DNA from 2 places in the Streptomyces sp. NPDC006372 genome. Region 2 is predicted to be linked to the other one. Evidence: riboswitches for the same ligand, from Rfam matches in the RefSeq annotation. Region 2 holds a riboswitch; the other holds the start of a gene.

The links. Region 2 has a riboswitch for cyclic di-AMP ahead of ABZ016_RS40570 (M23 family metallopeptidase). Riboswitches for the same ligand answer to the same signal wherever they lie in the genome.
Positions count from the first base shown of each region.
Region 1: another riboswitch for cyclic di-AMP. It lies ahead of ABZ016_RS36415 (M23 family metallopeptidase); the one in region 2 lies ahead of ABZ016_RS40570 (M23 family metallopeptidase).

Region 1 is NZ_JBEXQJ010000038.1:63,012-70,608, reverse strand. Features, by position in the region: gene ABZ016_RS36430 (GNAT family N-acetyltransferase) at 1-625, opposite strand, end outside; gene ABZ016_RS36425 (HPr family phosphocarrier protein) at 803-1,084, shown strand; gene ABZ016_RS36420 (GntR family transcriptional regulator) at 1,228-1,923, opposite strand; gene ABZ016_RS36415 (M23 family metallopeptidase) at 2,112-2,897, opposite strand; cyclic di-AMP (ydaO/yuaA leader) riboswitch at 2,910-3,074, opposite strand; gene ABZ016_RS36410 (pitrilysin family protein) at 3,266-4,654, opposite strand; gene ABZ016_RS36405 (pitrilysin family protein) at 4,651-6,048, opposite strand; gene ABZ016_RS36400 (DNA topoisomerase IV subunit A) at 6,301-7,597, shown strand, end outside.
Region 2 is NZ_JBEXQJ010000055.1:18,551-26,147, reverse strand. Features, by position in the region: gene ABZ016_RS40595 (MarR family transcriptional regulator) at 1-287, opposite strand, end outside; gene ribA (GTP cyclohydrolase II) at 388-1,029, opposite strand; gene ABZ016_RS40585 (MarR family transcriptional regulator) at 1,168-1,683, opposite strand; gene ABZ016_RS40580 (dihydrofolate reductase family protein) at 1,762-2,892, shown strand; tRNA gene ABZ016_RS40575 (tRNA-Met) at 2,948-3,021, shown strand; cyclic di-AMP (ydaO/yuaA leader) riboswitch at 3,311-3,467, shown strand; gene ABZ016_RS40570 (M23 family metallopeptidase) at 3,479-4,510, shown strand; gene ABZ016_RS40565 (aldo/keto reductase) at 4,680-5,624, shown strand; gene ABZ016_RS40560 (PrsW family intramembrane metalloprotease) at 5,661-6,962, opposite strand; gene trmB (tRNA (guanosine(46)-N7)-methyltransferase TrmB) at 7,024-7,597, opposite strand, start outside.

The DNA of each region.
Region 1 (7,597 bases), on a different contig from region 2:
GCCGCTGCACGGAGCGCGCCTCGGCGCGGTGTTCGCGCGCGTACTGCACGGCGAGGGAGCGGTCGGTGGGTTCGAGGTCGAACTCCAGCCGCACGACGCCGTCCTCGAAGCTGCGTTTCTGGGTGTACCCGGCGTCCGTGAACACCTTGATCATCTTGGTGTTGGCGGGCAGCACCTCGGCGGCGAAGCGGCGGATGCCGCGCTCCCGGGCGACGGCGCCGATGTGTTCGAGGAGGGCGGAGGCGACGCCGCGCCCCTGGTGGGCGTCCTGGACCAGGAAGGCGACCTCGGCCTCGTCGGCCGGCGCGGACGCGGGTGTTCCGTCGGCACCGATCCGGTCGTAGCGTACGGTGGCGATGAACTCGCCGCCGACCGTGGCCGCGAGTCCCACCCGGTCCACAAAGTCGTGGTGCGTGAAGCGGTGGACGTCCTTGGCGGACAGGCGAGGGTACGGCGCGAAGAAGCGGTAGTACTTCGACTCGTCGGAGACCTGCTCGTAGAAGCTGACCAGACGCTCGGCGTCATCGACGGTGATGGGCCGGATGCGCGCGGTGCCACCGTCGCGCAGCACCACGTCGGCTTCCCAGTGGGCGGGATACTCGTGCCGGTCCGGCGAGGTCTGCATGGGCCCCAGAGTACGGCTAGCGTCCGACAGTGGACGCGAGGCAGTCTGTGGAGGGCGTCAGTCGGGTCGAGGCCGCGACCCGACGGCACCCCGGGGCGGTCCCAGGGCCGCTCCGGCACAGCTTCACGATATGGGAAACTGGTCTAGACAACCCTGAAAACCGAAGGGCAGCAACACATGGCTGAGCGCCGCGTCAACGTCGGCTGGGCCGAGGGCCTCCACGCCCGCCCCGCTTCCATCTTCGTCCGAGCCGCCACGGCCGCAGGCGTCCCGGTGACGATCGCCAAGGCAGACGGGAACCCCGTCAACGCGGCCTCCATGCTGGCCGTCCTCGGCCTCGGTGCCCAGGGCGGCGAGGAGATCGTCCTCGCCTCCGACGCCGAGGGCGCCGACGCCGCCCTGGACCGGCTCGCGAAGCTGGTCTCCGAGGGTCTCGAGGAACTGCCCGAGACCGTCTGAGTATTTTTCGCGCCTGATCCGGCGCACCCCGAAGGGTCCGTCCGATTTCATCGGGCGGGCCCTTCGCCTTTATCGAATTCCCTGCCTGGGGCAGCACAAATAATCCCCCGAGAAATGCCCGTTCTTTGTATACGGCTTCCGTGTTAATGCCGCGGGCTCGCCGTGTTTACGGGATGTTGCGAGTTCCTCACACGCTCGGCACGCTCCCCGGCGGAGCCGAATCGCAGGCGGTGCGCGGCCGTCGCACGCTCGGTGTGCAGCGCCGTGACCGCCCGCGCGCGCTCGCTGTCCCCGCGCGCCACCGCGTCGACGATCGCGCCGTGCTCGGTCCAGGACTCCACGGGGCCGGCCGGTGCCTCCACCGCGTACATCCAGGCGATCTTGTGGCGGAGCTGGGTGAGCGTCGAGGTCAGGGCGGGGCTGCCGGAAGCCTGCGCGAGCGTCTCGTGGAACCAGCCGCCCAGCGAGCGCAGGTCGTCGCTGTTGCCCCGGCGGGCGCGCTCCTGGCCCAGCCGGACCAGCCCGCGCAGGACTTTCAGATGCGCCTCGGTGCGGCGCTGGGCGGCACGGGCGGCGCCGAGCGGCTCCAGCAGCGTACGCATCTCCAGCAGGTCGGCGGCCTCCTGCTCGCTGGGTTCGGCGACACAGGCCCCCGCGTGCCGTCGGGTCACCACGAAGCCCTCGGCCTCCAAAGTGCGCAGGGCCTCCCGGACGGGCACGCGCGAGACGCCGTAGCGGCGCGCGAGGAGTTCCTCGGTCAGCCGGCTGCCGCGCTCGTGGACACCCGCGACGATGTCGTCCCGGATGGCCGTGCACACAGACTGCGCGGGAATACGCATGACCGACCTCCGCTTAATCCCCGTGAAACGTCGACGAGTGACGTGTGTTCCGTGACTCTATTGCAATCAGCGGGAATTTCCGACGGCTATCCGGAATCCATGGATATTTTTTGGACAGGCGGACGTCACAAACGCCGAAAGCCCCGGCTCGGCGAGCCGGGGCTTCGGGAAGCGGAGCGGTGTGCCGCCTAGACGTTCACGCCGTGCGAGCGGAGGTAGGCGAGGGGGTCGATGTCGGAGCCGTACTCGGGGCTCGTCCGGGCCTCGAAGTGCAGGTGCGGGCCGGTGACGTTGCCGGTCGCGCCGGACAGGCCGATCTGCTGGCCGGGGGTGACCTTCTGGCCGACCGAGACACCGATGGACGACAGATGGCCGTACTGGGTGTACGTGCCGTCGTTCATCTTGATCACGATGTTGTTGCCGTAGGAGCCGCCCCAGCCGGCCTCGACGACCTCACCCATGCCGACGGCGTGGACGGAGGTGCCGGTGGCGGCGTGGAAGTCGATGCCGGTGTGGCTGCCGGAGGACCACAGGCCGCTGCTGGCCTTGTAGCCGGTGGAGACGTACGAGCCGGAGATCGGGGGCACGAAGGAGTTGAGGCGCTTGCGCTCGGCCTCACGGGCGGCGCGCTCCTTGGCCTCGCGGGCCTTCTCGGCCGCCTCCTTGGCCTTCTTGGCGGCTTCGGCGGCCCGCTCGCGCGCGGCCTCCTCGGCCTTCTTCTTGGCGGCGGCCTCTTCGGCGGCCTGCTTCTGGGCGGCGGCCTGGGCGTCGATCTGCTGGGCCACGGTGTCGCCGAGGGTGACGACCGGGGTGAGGCCGGTCTGCTCGGCGGCGGGCTCGGCGGCGAAGGCCGGAGCGGCCACGGTGCCGATGACGCCGGTGGTGGCGAGGGCCGCGACTCCCGCCGCGCGGGCCGTGCCGCGCTGGATCCTGCTGGGACGCCGGTGCTTCCCGGTGGCGCGCGTGAACGCCATGAAGTGGCTGATCCTTTCCTTCCCTCTCGCCTACCGGGTTAGCTGACGGGTTCGGAGCAGGAAGGTCTCCTACGGACCCCCTCGCGGTGCGCGCGGGCGTCCGATTCACCCCAGGGACTGCGGTGGGTCCCCGGCTCCCCTGGCTCGCGCCGTACGGGGACTCGGCGATGACTGTCCGGTGCCGCGGGTGCGGCGCACTGCCTGACGAACAGCCCGGACGACGCTAAGCGGCACCACTTTCAATTCCCAAACGGATCTAAGATTTTGTAGCGCATCCCACAGGGCAGACGGGCAACTCCCGTACCAATTCGGGCATAAAGGGGCCCTGGTGCCTTTGAAGACAACCAGGGCCCCTGCGCGCGGTGCCGTTACTCGGCGGCCACGACGGTCACTTCGCCGATGCCGAGGGCCTCCACAGGGCCCTTGATCTGCGCCGCGTCACCCACGAGGACGGTCACCAGACGGTCCACCGGGAATGCGCTGACGGCCGCCGCGGTGGCCTCCACGGTGCCGGTCGCGGCGAGCTGCCGGTACAGCGCGGCCTGGTAGTCGTCGGGCAGGTGCTGCTCGACCTGGTCCGCCAGCGTGCTCGCGACGGCCGCCGCCGTCTCGTACTTCAGCGGCGCCACGCCGACCAGGTTCTGCACGGCGACGTCCCGCTCGGCGTCGGTCAGCCCCTCGGCGGCGAGGGTGCGCAGCACCGTCCAGAGGTCCTCCAGGGCGGGCCCGGTGTTGGGCGTGTCCACGGAGCCGCTGATGGCGAGCATCGCCGCACCCGTCCCGTCCGGGGCGGACCTGAGGACCTGGGCGAACGCCCGCACGCCGTAGGTGTAGCCCTTCTCCTCGCGCAGGACACGGTCCAGACGGGAGGTGAGGGTGCCGCCGAGGCAGTACGTGCCGAGCACCTGGGCGGGCCACACGCGGTCGTGCCGGTCCGAGCCGATCCGGCCGATCAGCAGCTGGGTCTGGACGGCGCCCGGACGGTCCACGATGACGACCCGGCCCGTGTCGTCGGCGGTCACCGGCGGCACCGGGCGCGGCTCCGCCGAGGAGCCGGTCCAGGAGCCCAGCGTGTCGCCGAGCAGGGCGTCGAGGTCGATGCCGGTGAGGTCACCGACGACCACGGCGGTGGCCGTGGCGGGGCGGACGTGCTTCTCGTAGAAGGCGCGGACCGCCGCGGAGTCGATCGCGGCGACCGTCTCCTCGGTGCCCTGCCGGGGCCGCGACATGCGCGAACCGGCCGGGAACAGCTCCTTGGAGAGCTCCTTGGCGGCGCGGCGGGAGGGGTTGGCCAGCTCGTGCGGGATCTCGTCGAGGCGGTTGCGGACCAGCCGCTCGACCTCGCTGTCCGCGAACGCGGGCGCCCTGAGGGCGTCGGCGACCAGGGCGAGTCCCTTGGCGAGCCGGGAGGCCGGCACCTCCAGGCTGAGCCGGACACCGGGGTGGTCGGCGTGCGCGTCGAGGGTGGCACCGGCGCGCTCCAGCTCGGCGGCGAACTCCTCGGCGGAGTGCTTGTCGGTGCCCTCGGAGAAGGCCCGCGCCATGATCGTGGCCACACCGTCGAGGCCGGCCGGTTCCGCGTCCAGGGGCGCGTCCAGCAGCACCTCCACGGCGACGACCTGCTGGCCGGGGCGGTGGCAGCGCAGCACCGTCAGGCCGTTGGCGAGCGTGCCGCGCTCGGGGGCGGGGAAGGCCCACGGCCGGGCCTCGCCCTCCCGCGGCTGGGGGTGGAAGTCCATCGTGGCGAGCTCGGTCACTTGGCCGCCTCCTCGTTCTCGTTGGTGGCCGCGGCTGCGGTGTCCTCGGTGGTGCCGGCGTCCTCGGCGGCCTCCGCGTCGCCGGCCTCGTCGGCGACGGGCTCGTAGACGAGCACCGCGCGGTTGTCGGGCCGCAGGCGGGCCTTGGCCACCTCCTGGACCTCCTCGGCCGTCACCTCCAGCACGCGCTGCACGGCGGTCAGGGCGAGCTGCGGGTCGCCGAACAGCACGGCGTACCGGCACAGTTCGTCGGCGCGGCCGGCGACGGTGCCGAGCCGGTCCAGCCACTCGCGCTCCAACTGGGCCTGGGCCCGCTCCATCTCCTCGGCCGTCGGGCCCTCCTCGGCGAACCGGGCGAGCTCCTCGTCGATGGCGGTCTCGATCACCGGCACCTCGACGTCACCGGACGTCTTCACGTCCAGCCACCCGAGGGAGGGCGCCCCGGCGAGCCGCAGCAGGCCGAAGCCGGCCGCCACCGCCGTACGGTCCCGCCGCACGAGACGGTTGTACAGGCGGGAGGACTCGCCGCCGCCGAGGACCGTGAGGGCCAGGTCGGCCGCGTCGCACGCGCGCGTGCCGTCGTGCGGCAGCCGGTAGGCGGCCATCAGGGCGCGCGCCGGGACCTCCTCCTCGACGACCTCGCGCAGCTGCTCGCCGATGGTCTCCGGCAGCGAGCCGTCCCGGGGCGGGTGCTTGCCGTCGTGGCCCGGGATGGAACCGAAGTACTTCTCGATCCAGGCCAGGGTCTGCTCCGGGTCGATGTCGCCGACCACGGAGAGCACGGCGTTGTTCGGCGCGTAGTAGGTGCGGAAGAACGCGCGCGCGTCCTCCAGGGTCGCCGCGTCCAGGTCGGCCATCGAGCCGATCGGGGTGTGGTGGTACGGGTGGCCCTCCGGGTAGGCGAGGGCGGTCAGCTTCTCGAAAGCGGTGCCGTACGGCACGTTGTCGTAGCGCTGACGGCGCTCGTTCTTGACGACGTCGCGCTGGTTCTCCATCGACTCGTCGTCGAGGGCGGTCAGCAGGGAGCCCATGCGGTCGGCCTCCAGCCAGAGGGCGAGCTCCAGCTGGTGGGCGGGCATGGTCTCGAAGTAGTTGGTCCGCTCGAAGCTGGTGGTGCCGTTCAGCGAACCGCCCGCGCCCTGGACGAGCTCGAAATGGCCGTTGCCCTTCACCTGGGCGGAACCCTGGAACATCAAGTGCTCGAAAAGGTGAGCCAGGCCGGTACGCCCCTTGACTTCGTGGCGCGAACCGACGTCGTACCAGAGGCACACCGCCGCGACCGGGGTCAGGTGGTCCTCGGAGAGCACCACGCGCAGGCCGTTGGCCAGGCGGTGCTCGGTCGCTGTCAGGCCCCCGGAGCCTGCCTGGGCTGTGGCCGTGTGACCCATGGGCATGTACGTCCCTTCGATCGCGGAGCGGTCTTCACAACCGCGGATTTCTGCCGGTCCTGCCACTGTATGCAAGCGCGCGAAGCGCCGGTGAAGTTCCCGGGGGGGCGTACGCGCAGAGCGAGACGGCGTGACCCGCCGTGCCCGGCCGGACGGCGCGACGGGCGTCAGAGACCGGGTCCTGGTCCCGGTTGTCAGTGCGGCGGTCCACAATGGTCGGCGTCAGATCCGGATCGCAGAGGCAAGGAGCCGGCAGCGATGGCCCGCCGCAGCACGAAGACCCCGCCGCCCGACGACTCGTACGAGGAGCGGATCCTCGACATCGACGTCGTCGACGAGATGCAGGGCTCCTTCCTCGAGTACGCGTACTCGGTCATCTACTCCCGCGCCCTGCCGGACGCCCGCGACGGTCTCAAGCCCGTGCACCGCCGCATCGTCTACCAGATGAGCGAGATGGGCCTGCGCCCCGAGCGGGGGTACGTCAAGTGCGCCCGTGTCGTCGGCGAGGTCATGGGCAAGCTGCACCCGCACGGCGACGCGTCGATCTACGACGCCCTGGTGCGCATGGCCCAGCCCTTCTCGATGCGCGTCCCGCTGGTGGACGGGCACGGCAACTTCGGCTCGCTGGGCAACGACGACCCACCGGCCGCCATGCGGTACACCGAGTGCCGCATGGCCGAGGCGACGAGCCTGATGACGGACTCGATCGACGAGGACACCGTCGACTTCAACCCGAACTACGACGGTCAGGAGCAGGAACCGGTGGCGCTGCCCGCCGCCTTCCCGAACCTCCTGGTCAACGGCGCCTCGGGCATCGCGGTCGGTATGGCCACGAACATGCCGCCGCACAACCTGCGCGAGGTCATCGCCGCCGCCCGTCACCTGATCAGGCACCCGAACGCGGATCTCGACGCCCTGATGAAGCACGTCCCGGGCCCCGATCTGCCCACCGGCGGCCGCATCGTCGGCCTGTCCGGCATCCGGGACGCATACGAGACGGGCCGTGGCACATTCAAGATGCGCGCCACGGTGTCCGTGGAGCCCGTGACGGCCCGGCGCAAGGGCCTCGTGGTCACCGAGCTGCCCTTCGCGGTCGGCCCGGAGAAGGTGATCGCCAAGATCAAGGACCTGGTCGGTTCGAAGAAGATCCAGGGCATCGCCGACGTCAAGGACCTCACCGACCGGGCGCACGGCCTGCGCCTGGTCATCGAGATCAAGAACGGCTTCGTGCCGGAGGCGGTCCTGGAGCAGCTGTACAAGCTGACGGCGATGGAGGAGTCCTTCGGCATCAACAACGTGGCGCTGGTCGACGGCCAGCCGCTCACGCTGGGCCTGAAGGAGCTGCTGGAGGTCTATCTCGACCACCGCTTCACCGTCGTGCGGCGGCGTTCGGAGTTCCGCCGCGGCAAGAAGCGCGACCGGCTGCACCTGGTCGAGGGTCTGCTGACGGCCCTGCTGGACATCGACGAGGTCATCCGTCTCATCCGCTCCAGTGAGAACTCCGCGCAGGCGAAGCAGCGCCTGATGGAGCAGTTCTCGCTGAGCGACGTCCAGA
Region 2 (7,597 bases):
GCCGCGAGGCGGTCGCAGAGGCGGCTGGCGGTGGGGAGGCCGATGTCCAGCCGCTCGGCCAGGGCCGTGAGGTTCAGGCCGGGCGCCGCCTCCAGCGTGCGCAGTGCGCGCAGCTGGTGCAGGGACAGGCGCAGGGACGCGTCCTGGGCGGCGACCGACCACAGGGCCGTCAGGCTGTCCACCGCATCGGCGATCTGTGACGCGACGGCCTCCGGGCCGTCGCCCGGTCTCCTCGCCCGGTGGTCACCGGGGCCGCCGAGTTCGGTCACGAAACGGTCACTTTCCATAAGCTCCGGGTACTGCTGAGGTCGCCCTCTTTCAAAGGCTGTACCCGAAGAGCCGAGGGGCAAGCAGTCCCGTTCGCTGTCCGGCGGCGGCCGGAAGGTGCTAGCCGGCGCTCAGCTCCGTCAGTGCGGCGAGCGGCAGCGTGTGCTGCGTCTGGAGGACCTTCGCGCGCAGGTAGCGGACGTTGTGCGCGGTGGTGAAGACCCCCGTGGGGATCCGGTCGCGGACGTCGACGCCCAGGTCCCGCAACTGGTCGGCCTTGTCGGGGTTGTTGGAGAGCAGGTCCAGCTCGCCGATGCCGAGGGCCCGCAGCATCTGGGCCGCCGCCGTGTAGTCCCGGGCGTCCTCCGGCAGCCCCAGGGCCGCGTTCGCCTCGTACGTGTCGAGGCCCTCGTCCTGGAGGGCGTACGCGTCGAGCTTGTTGTAGAGACCGATGCCCCGGCCCTCCTGGCGGAGGTAGAGCAGCACGCCGCCGCGGTCGGCGATGCGCTCGACGGCCTCGCGCAGCTGCGGACCGCAGTCGCAGCGGGCCGAGCCGAACACGTCCCCGGTCAGGCACTCGGAGTGCAGCCGCACCAGCGGAACCGGGCCGGGCTCGCCCAGGACGACGGCCACGTGCTCCTGGCCGTCGGCCAGCCCGTGGAAGGTGACGACTTCGGCGTCGGCCTGGTAGCCGTCGTGGAAGCGCAGCGGGACCCGGACACGGGAGCGCGGGGTGGCGACGACGGTGGGGGTGTCGGGCATGCGGGGCCTCCGGGTTCCGTTCCTGTTCGGCTGCACAGCCGTCTGCTGGACTGCTTCAGATTTGAAGCAGATCCACGATCGGAACCCTACTCTTGCTTAAAATTTGAAGCAATGATGCCCGAGGGGGTGTGACGCGCCTCACGAACAGGCCGTCGACGACCTCCGTCGCCACGGCACGTCGTCCGACGCCGGCCGTGCCCCGTCCTCCTGGAGCCCCTGCGCGATCGCCGAGGCGATCTCCTCCAGCTGCCCCACCTGCTCCTCGCTGAGCCGGTCGAACAGGAAGCTCCGCACCGTCTCGACGTGCCCGGGCGCGGCGCGCTCCAGAACGGCGAAGCCCTCGTCGGTCAGGGCCGCGATGCTCCCCCGTTTGTCGTACCGGCAGGCCTCGCGCCGCAGCATGCCGTCCTTCTCCAGCCGCGTCACCGCGTACGTCAGCCGACTGCGCGTGATCTTCAGCCGCTCGGCGAGATCGGTCATGCGCAGCCGCCGCTCCGGGGACTCGGACAGGACGGACAGGATGGAGTAGTACAGGTGGGGCATGCCGGCGTCCTGCTGGAGCTGCCGGTCGATCGCGTCCTCCAGGAGCAGCGAGGCGGCGATGTACGCGCGCCAGGCGCGTTGCTCCTCGGGGGTGAGCCAGCGATTCGTCATGCCACCAGTGTAGGTTTGTTTCAAACTTGAACCAAGCCCGTCCCGTCAGTCCGCCGTCCCAACGAGCCGGGAGCGTCGATGCCCCACCCGTACGTCCTGCTGTCCGCCGCCGTCTCCCTCGACGGCTACCTGGACGACACCGGCCCCGAACGCCTGCTCCTGTCCAGCCCGGCCGACTTCGACCGGGTCGACGAGGTCCGGGCCTCCGTCGACGCCATCCTGGTCGGCGCGGGAACCATCCGTGCCGACAACCCCCGTCTGCTGGTCAACTCACCCGTGCGGCGCGCCGCCCGCACAGCGGCCGGCCTGCCGGAATACCCCTTGAAGGTCACCGTCAGCGGCACCGGCGACCTCGACCCGGCGGCACGGTTCTGGCACACCGGCGGCGAGAAGGTCCTCTACACCACCGACGAGGGCGCCGAACGCGCCCGTGCCCTCGGCCTCGCCGCCGACGTCGTCCCCCTCGGCGCCGGCCTCGACTGGCGGCGGCTCCTCACCCACCTGCACGACGAACGAGGGGTGCGCCGGCTCATGGTCGAGGGCGGCGGCCTGATCCACACCCAGCTGCTCACCCAGGGCCTCGCCGACGAACTCCAACTGGTCCTCGCCCCGCTCTTCGTGGGCGACCCCGCCGCCCCCCGCCTCTTCGGGCCGGGCGGCTACCAGTCCGGCCGGCTCCGGCTGCTGGAGACCCGGCGGATCGAGGACGTGGTCCTCATGCGCTACGAGCCGACCGAGCCGGGCACCGGGTCCCTCCCCACCGCCGCCGACCGCCGCTGGCTCGCCCTCGCCTGCGAACTGGCCGCACAGTGTCCACCGTCGGACACGGCGTTCAGTGTCGGCGCGGTGGTGGTCGCGGCCGACGGTACGGAACTGGCCCGGGGCCACTCCCGTGAGGGCGGCGACCCGGTCGTGCACGCGGAGGAGGCGGCCCTGGCGAAGACCGACCCGGCCGACCCGAGGCTCGCCGGCGCGACGGTCTACAGCAGCCTGGAACCCTGCGCCCGCCGGGCCTCCCGGCCCGCGCCCTGTGCCCGGCTGATCCTCGACGCGGGCGTACGGCGGGTCGTCACGGCCTGGCGCGAGCCGGACACTTTCGTGGCGGGGGCCGACGGCAGCGGCGTCCTGGCGGACGGGGGAGCGGAGGTCGTCGTCCTTGCTGAGTACGAGGGACCGGCGAAGGCTCCGAACCGCCACCTGCTGAGCTGAACCGGTGGGTGTGTGCGAGCTGTCCCGCTGATGGCGTACACTGGTGACACAACGACGCGGGGTGGAGCAGCTCGGTAGCTCGCTGGGCTCATAACCCAGAGGTCGCAGGTTCAAATCCTGTCCCCGCTACTGAAGGCCGAGGGCCGGAATCCGAAAGGGTTCCGGCCCTCGGTTCATGTCGGGCCCTCATCCTCACGGACAGTGAGTGAATCGCCCCGCTCCGCAGTACAACTGACGCTCCGTCAAAACCCGTGAGTCACTTGCGGAGCGGTCAACTCGCCCGATTTAAGCCGGTCATGCCAGGTAAGTCCGCGCGAAAAAGGTTAATGATCAAGCGGAATCGCTGGAATACCCACCGCGCCTCCATTAACGTTCGATAACGCAGCGCGGTCGTCCCAGCCGTCACAGAAGGCGGCTCCGTGCGCACGCGCCGAATCCCGAAAGGGAACCGGGGAACCACCACTTGGGGTGAATCGGGCGGATGCCGCCGTGGAAGCACGGTCGGTATACGCGCGTAGGAGACCTTCCTGCTCCGAACCCGTCAGCTAACCCGGTAGGCGAGAAGGAAGGAAAGGAGTACGCCCACGTGGCGTCCAACCGGCCTGCCCCCGCGGCCCCGTCCCCGCGCGACCAGCACGACACCGAGACCTTCGGCTTCGGCGGTCACCGCACCGACGAGGGCCCGTTCCAGGAATGGAACCCCACCGCGGAGTCCATCCGTCCCGTCCGTGGCCGGCATCGCGTCACCAAGCAGCGCGGCGGAGGGCTCGCCCGCAGCTCCACCGTCCTGGGCGTCGGCGTCATAGCCGCCGTGGGCGCGGGCGGCATCGCCAGCGCCCAGACCGGCAAGCCGCCGGTGTCGATCTCCGTGCCGGACCTGCCCTCGGTGGGTTCCCTCATCTCGGACGACGACACCCCCGAAGGCTCCTCCACCCCGCTCAGCGACCTCGCCACGGCGTCCGCCGACACCGACCAGGGCGGCTCCGGCGCGGGCGAGGCGCTGCGCGCCCGGATCATGGCCCAGGTCGAGCGCCAGCAGGAGCAGATCGAGACCAAGGCCGCACAGGACGCCGCGAAGGCCGCCGAGAAGGCGGCCGCGGAAGCCGCCGCCAAGGCGGAGCAGGAAGCCAAGGCCAAGGCCGCCGAAGCCAAGAAGAAGGCGGAGGAGGAGGCCCGGAAGAAGGCCGAGGCCGAGCGGCTCGCCGCCCTCGCCAAGCAGTTCACGCTGCCGACCTCCTCGTACACCCTCACCTCCACCTTCGGCCAGGCCGGCGCCTACTGGTCCTCCGGCTACCACACGGGCCTGGACTTCGCCGCGCCCACGGGTACCCCGATCAAGGCGGTGCACAGCGGCACCATCACCGAGGCCGGCTGGAACGGCTCCTACGGCTACAAGACGGTCCTGACCCTCGATGACGGCACGGAGATCTGGTACGCCCACCAGTCGTCCATCGGCGTCAGCGTCGGGCAGAAGGTCAGCACGGGCGACGTCATCGGCCGCGTGGGCGCCACCGGCAACGTCACCGGCGCGCACCTGCACCTCGAGGTCCACTCCGGTGGTTCGTCGAGCGGCATCGACCCGATGGCGTGGCTGCGGGGCAAGGGCCTCACTCCCTGAGCCTCGCTCCTGGAGTCTCCTGAGCCTCACCTTCCGGGCGGTGCACGCCAGTTGAAGCACCGGCGGTCCTGACGACGACCCCCCGACGTCCGGACCGCCGGTTCTCGTTTACAAGACTTTTGCGTCCACGGCGGAATGAGCCACTCCGTCACGGCCGTTGACGTGGAGCATGACTTCTCTTCGCAAGCTCGGCTCCTCCGACCTCGAGGTCTTCCCGCTCGCCCTCGGCGGCAACGTCTTCGGCTGGACCGCCGACGAGGACCGGTCCTTCGCCGTCCTCGACGCCTATACCGCCGCCGGCGGCAACTTCGTCGACAGCGCCGACGTCTACTCGGCGTGGGTCGACGGCAACCAGGGCGGCGAGTCCGAGACCATACTCGGCAAGTGGCTCGAGGCGCGCGGCAACCGCTCCGACGTGGTCGTCGCCACGAAGGTCAGCCAGCACCCCGAGTTCCAGGGCCTGTCCGCAGCCAACATCAAGGCCGCCGCCGACGCCTCCCTGCGGCGCCTGCGCACCGACTACATCGACCTCTACTACACCCACTTCGACCAGCCCGACGTGCCGGTCGAGGAGATCATCGGCGCGCTCGACGAACTCGTGAAGGTCGGCAAGGTGCGGCACATCGCCGCCTCCAACATCTCCGCCGAGCGGCTGCGGGCGTCCCTGGAGTTCTCCGACCGCGAGGGCCTCGCCCGGTACGTGGCTCTCCAGCCGCACTACAACCTGGTCTCCCGCGACACCTACGAGGGTGAGCTCCAGGACCTCGCCGAGCAGGCCGGTCTCGCGGCCGTCCCCTACTACGCGCTCGCGTCCGGCTTCCTCACGGGCAAGTACCGGCCCGGCACGACGGTCGAGAGCGCGCGGGCGGGCGGTGCCGCCAAGCACCTGGAGACCGAGCGGGGCCGGCGTGTCCTCGACGCCCTCGACGAGATCGCCGCGGCCCATGACGCCCCCGTCGCCACGGTCGCCCTGGCCTGGCTCGCCGCCCAGCCCACGGTGGCGGCGCCGATCGCCTCCGCGCGGACGGTGGAGCAGCTGCCCGCGCTGGTGGGCGTCGGGGAGCTGACCCTGACGGAGGGGGAGGTGCGGCGGCTCACCGAGGCTTCCGCCTGAGACCCGAACCCCGGGCCGTACTCCGCGTCCTGCCGGCTACGACCGGTACGGGTTGTACGCGGGGTACGGCATCGGGTGGCCGTACCCGTACGCCCCGTGCACCGGCCAGGGCGGTGCCGTCACCGGGACCGGAGGGGCCGTGATCCGTGCCGCGTGGTCCAGCGCGGGGCGGGCGGCCTCCCGGCGCCGCCACAGCTCGTCGAGCAGTTCCCGTTCCCGGACGGCGAAGTCGCCGCCGGCGCGGCCCCGGCGGCCCCGGTGCCGCAGGAACGCCAGGGACGTCGCGTATCCCTCGTACTGGGCCACCGACCGTGCCGCCGCCTTCCCCGCGTGGCGGCGGGCGTACTGGCGGGCGATCCGCCGGGCCCGCATCGAGCCGAGCGCGTACGGCTCCGCCGGGGTCAGCCACCCGGCCACGGCGTACGCGGGCAGTTCCGTCTGTACGGTCCGCAGCTCCCGCTGCCGTGTCCAGACCACCAGCCACGTCAGCAGCCCGAAGATGGGCACCATGAACGCCGCGTACACCGCGAAGAACCCGTACTCACCGAACGCGGACGAGCCGTTCCACATCGCGTGCATGCCCATCGCGAGCAGCAGCCCGGAGAGCGGGAAGGCGATCCGGCGGATGTGCTGGCCGTCCGCCGCGAGCGCGGCGATGCCGAAGCCGATGCCGGTCAGGACGGTGAAGAGCGGGTGCGCGAACGGCGACATGATGATGCGCACGAAGAAGGTCGCCGCCGTGACGGAAGCGATGCCGCTGTGGCCGGTGAGCTGGTCGGTGCCGAAGGCCATGCCCAGGTAGAGGATGTTCTCCGTGAACGCGAAGCCGGTCGCGGTGACACCGGCCACCACGACCCCGTCGACGATCCCGGTGAAGTCGCGGCGCCGGAAGAGGAAGACCAGCAGGACGGCCGCCGCCTTGGCCGTCTCCTCCACCACCGGCGCTATCACGGTCGCTCCGAGGGTGTCGGCGCTGGAGGGATCCGCGGTCGCCGTCGCTATCCATCTGGTCGCGAAGCTGTTGGCGACGATCGCTATCAGCGCCGCCGCGCAGGCGCCCCAGGCGAAACAGAACAGCAGGTTCCGCCAAGGGCCCGGTTCGACCCGGTCCAGCCACCGGAACGTGGCGATGAGCAGCGGGACCGGGAGGGTGGCCAGTCCGAGCCCCACCAGGAAGCCTTCCGTGCCCGTCTCCTCGCGGACCAGGGCGAGGATCACCAGGCCGGAGATCGCGAGGAGCGTCGTCAGGGCGCCGTAGCGCACCCAGGTGCGCTGCCACCAGTGGGCGTGCCGCAGGGGGCCGCCGGGGTGCGACGGGAACGGGGGGCTGGTGGCCACGGCTTCGACCCTAACGACGGATGGGCGCTGTCCGCAGGCGGGAGATGCGGTGCGGGTGCGGTCAGGCGCCGGCGGGGGGTTGCTCCACGTGCTGTACGCGACGGAAGAGGAGGTCGTTCACGACATGTCCCTTGTCCAGTCCCTGGCCCTCGAAACGGGTCAGGGGGCGGAAGTCGGGACGCGGCGCGAAACCTCCGTCCGCCTGCGTGTTCTCGAAGTCGGGGTGTGCCGTGAGTACCTCGAGCATCTGTTCGGCGTACGGTTCCCAGTCGGTCGCGCAGTGCATGATCCCGCCGGGCCTGATGCGGCTTGCGGCGAGGCTCAGGAAGTCGGGCTGGATGAGCCTGCGCTTGTGGTGCCGCTTCTTGGGCCACGGGTCGGGGAAGAAGACGCGGAGGCCGTCGAGGGAGTCCGGGGCGAGCATCTCGCGGAGCAGGATGATCGCGTCGCCGTTGCCGACCCGGATGTTGGACAGGCCGTCCCGGTCGGCGAGATTGAGCAGGTTGCCCTGGCCGGGGGTGTGGACGTCGACGGCGAGGATGTCGGTGCCGGGGTCGGCGGCGGCCATCCGGGCGGTGGCCTCGCCCATGCCGAAGCCGATCTCCAGGACGACGGGGTTGTCGTTGCCGAACAGT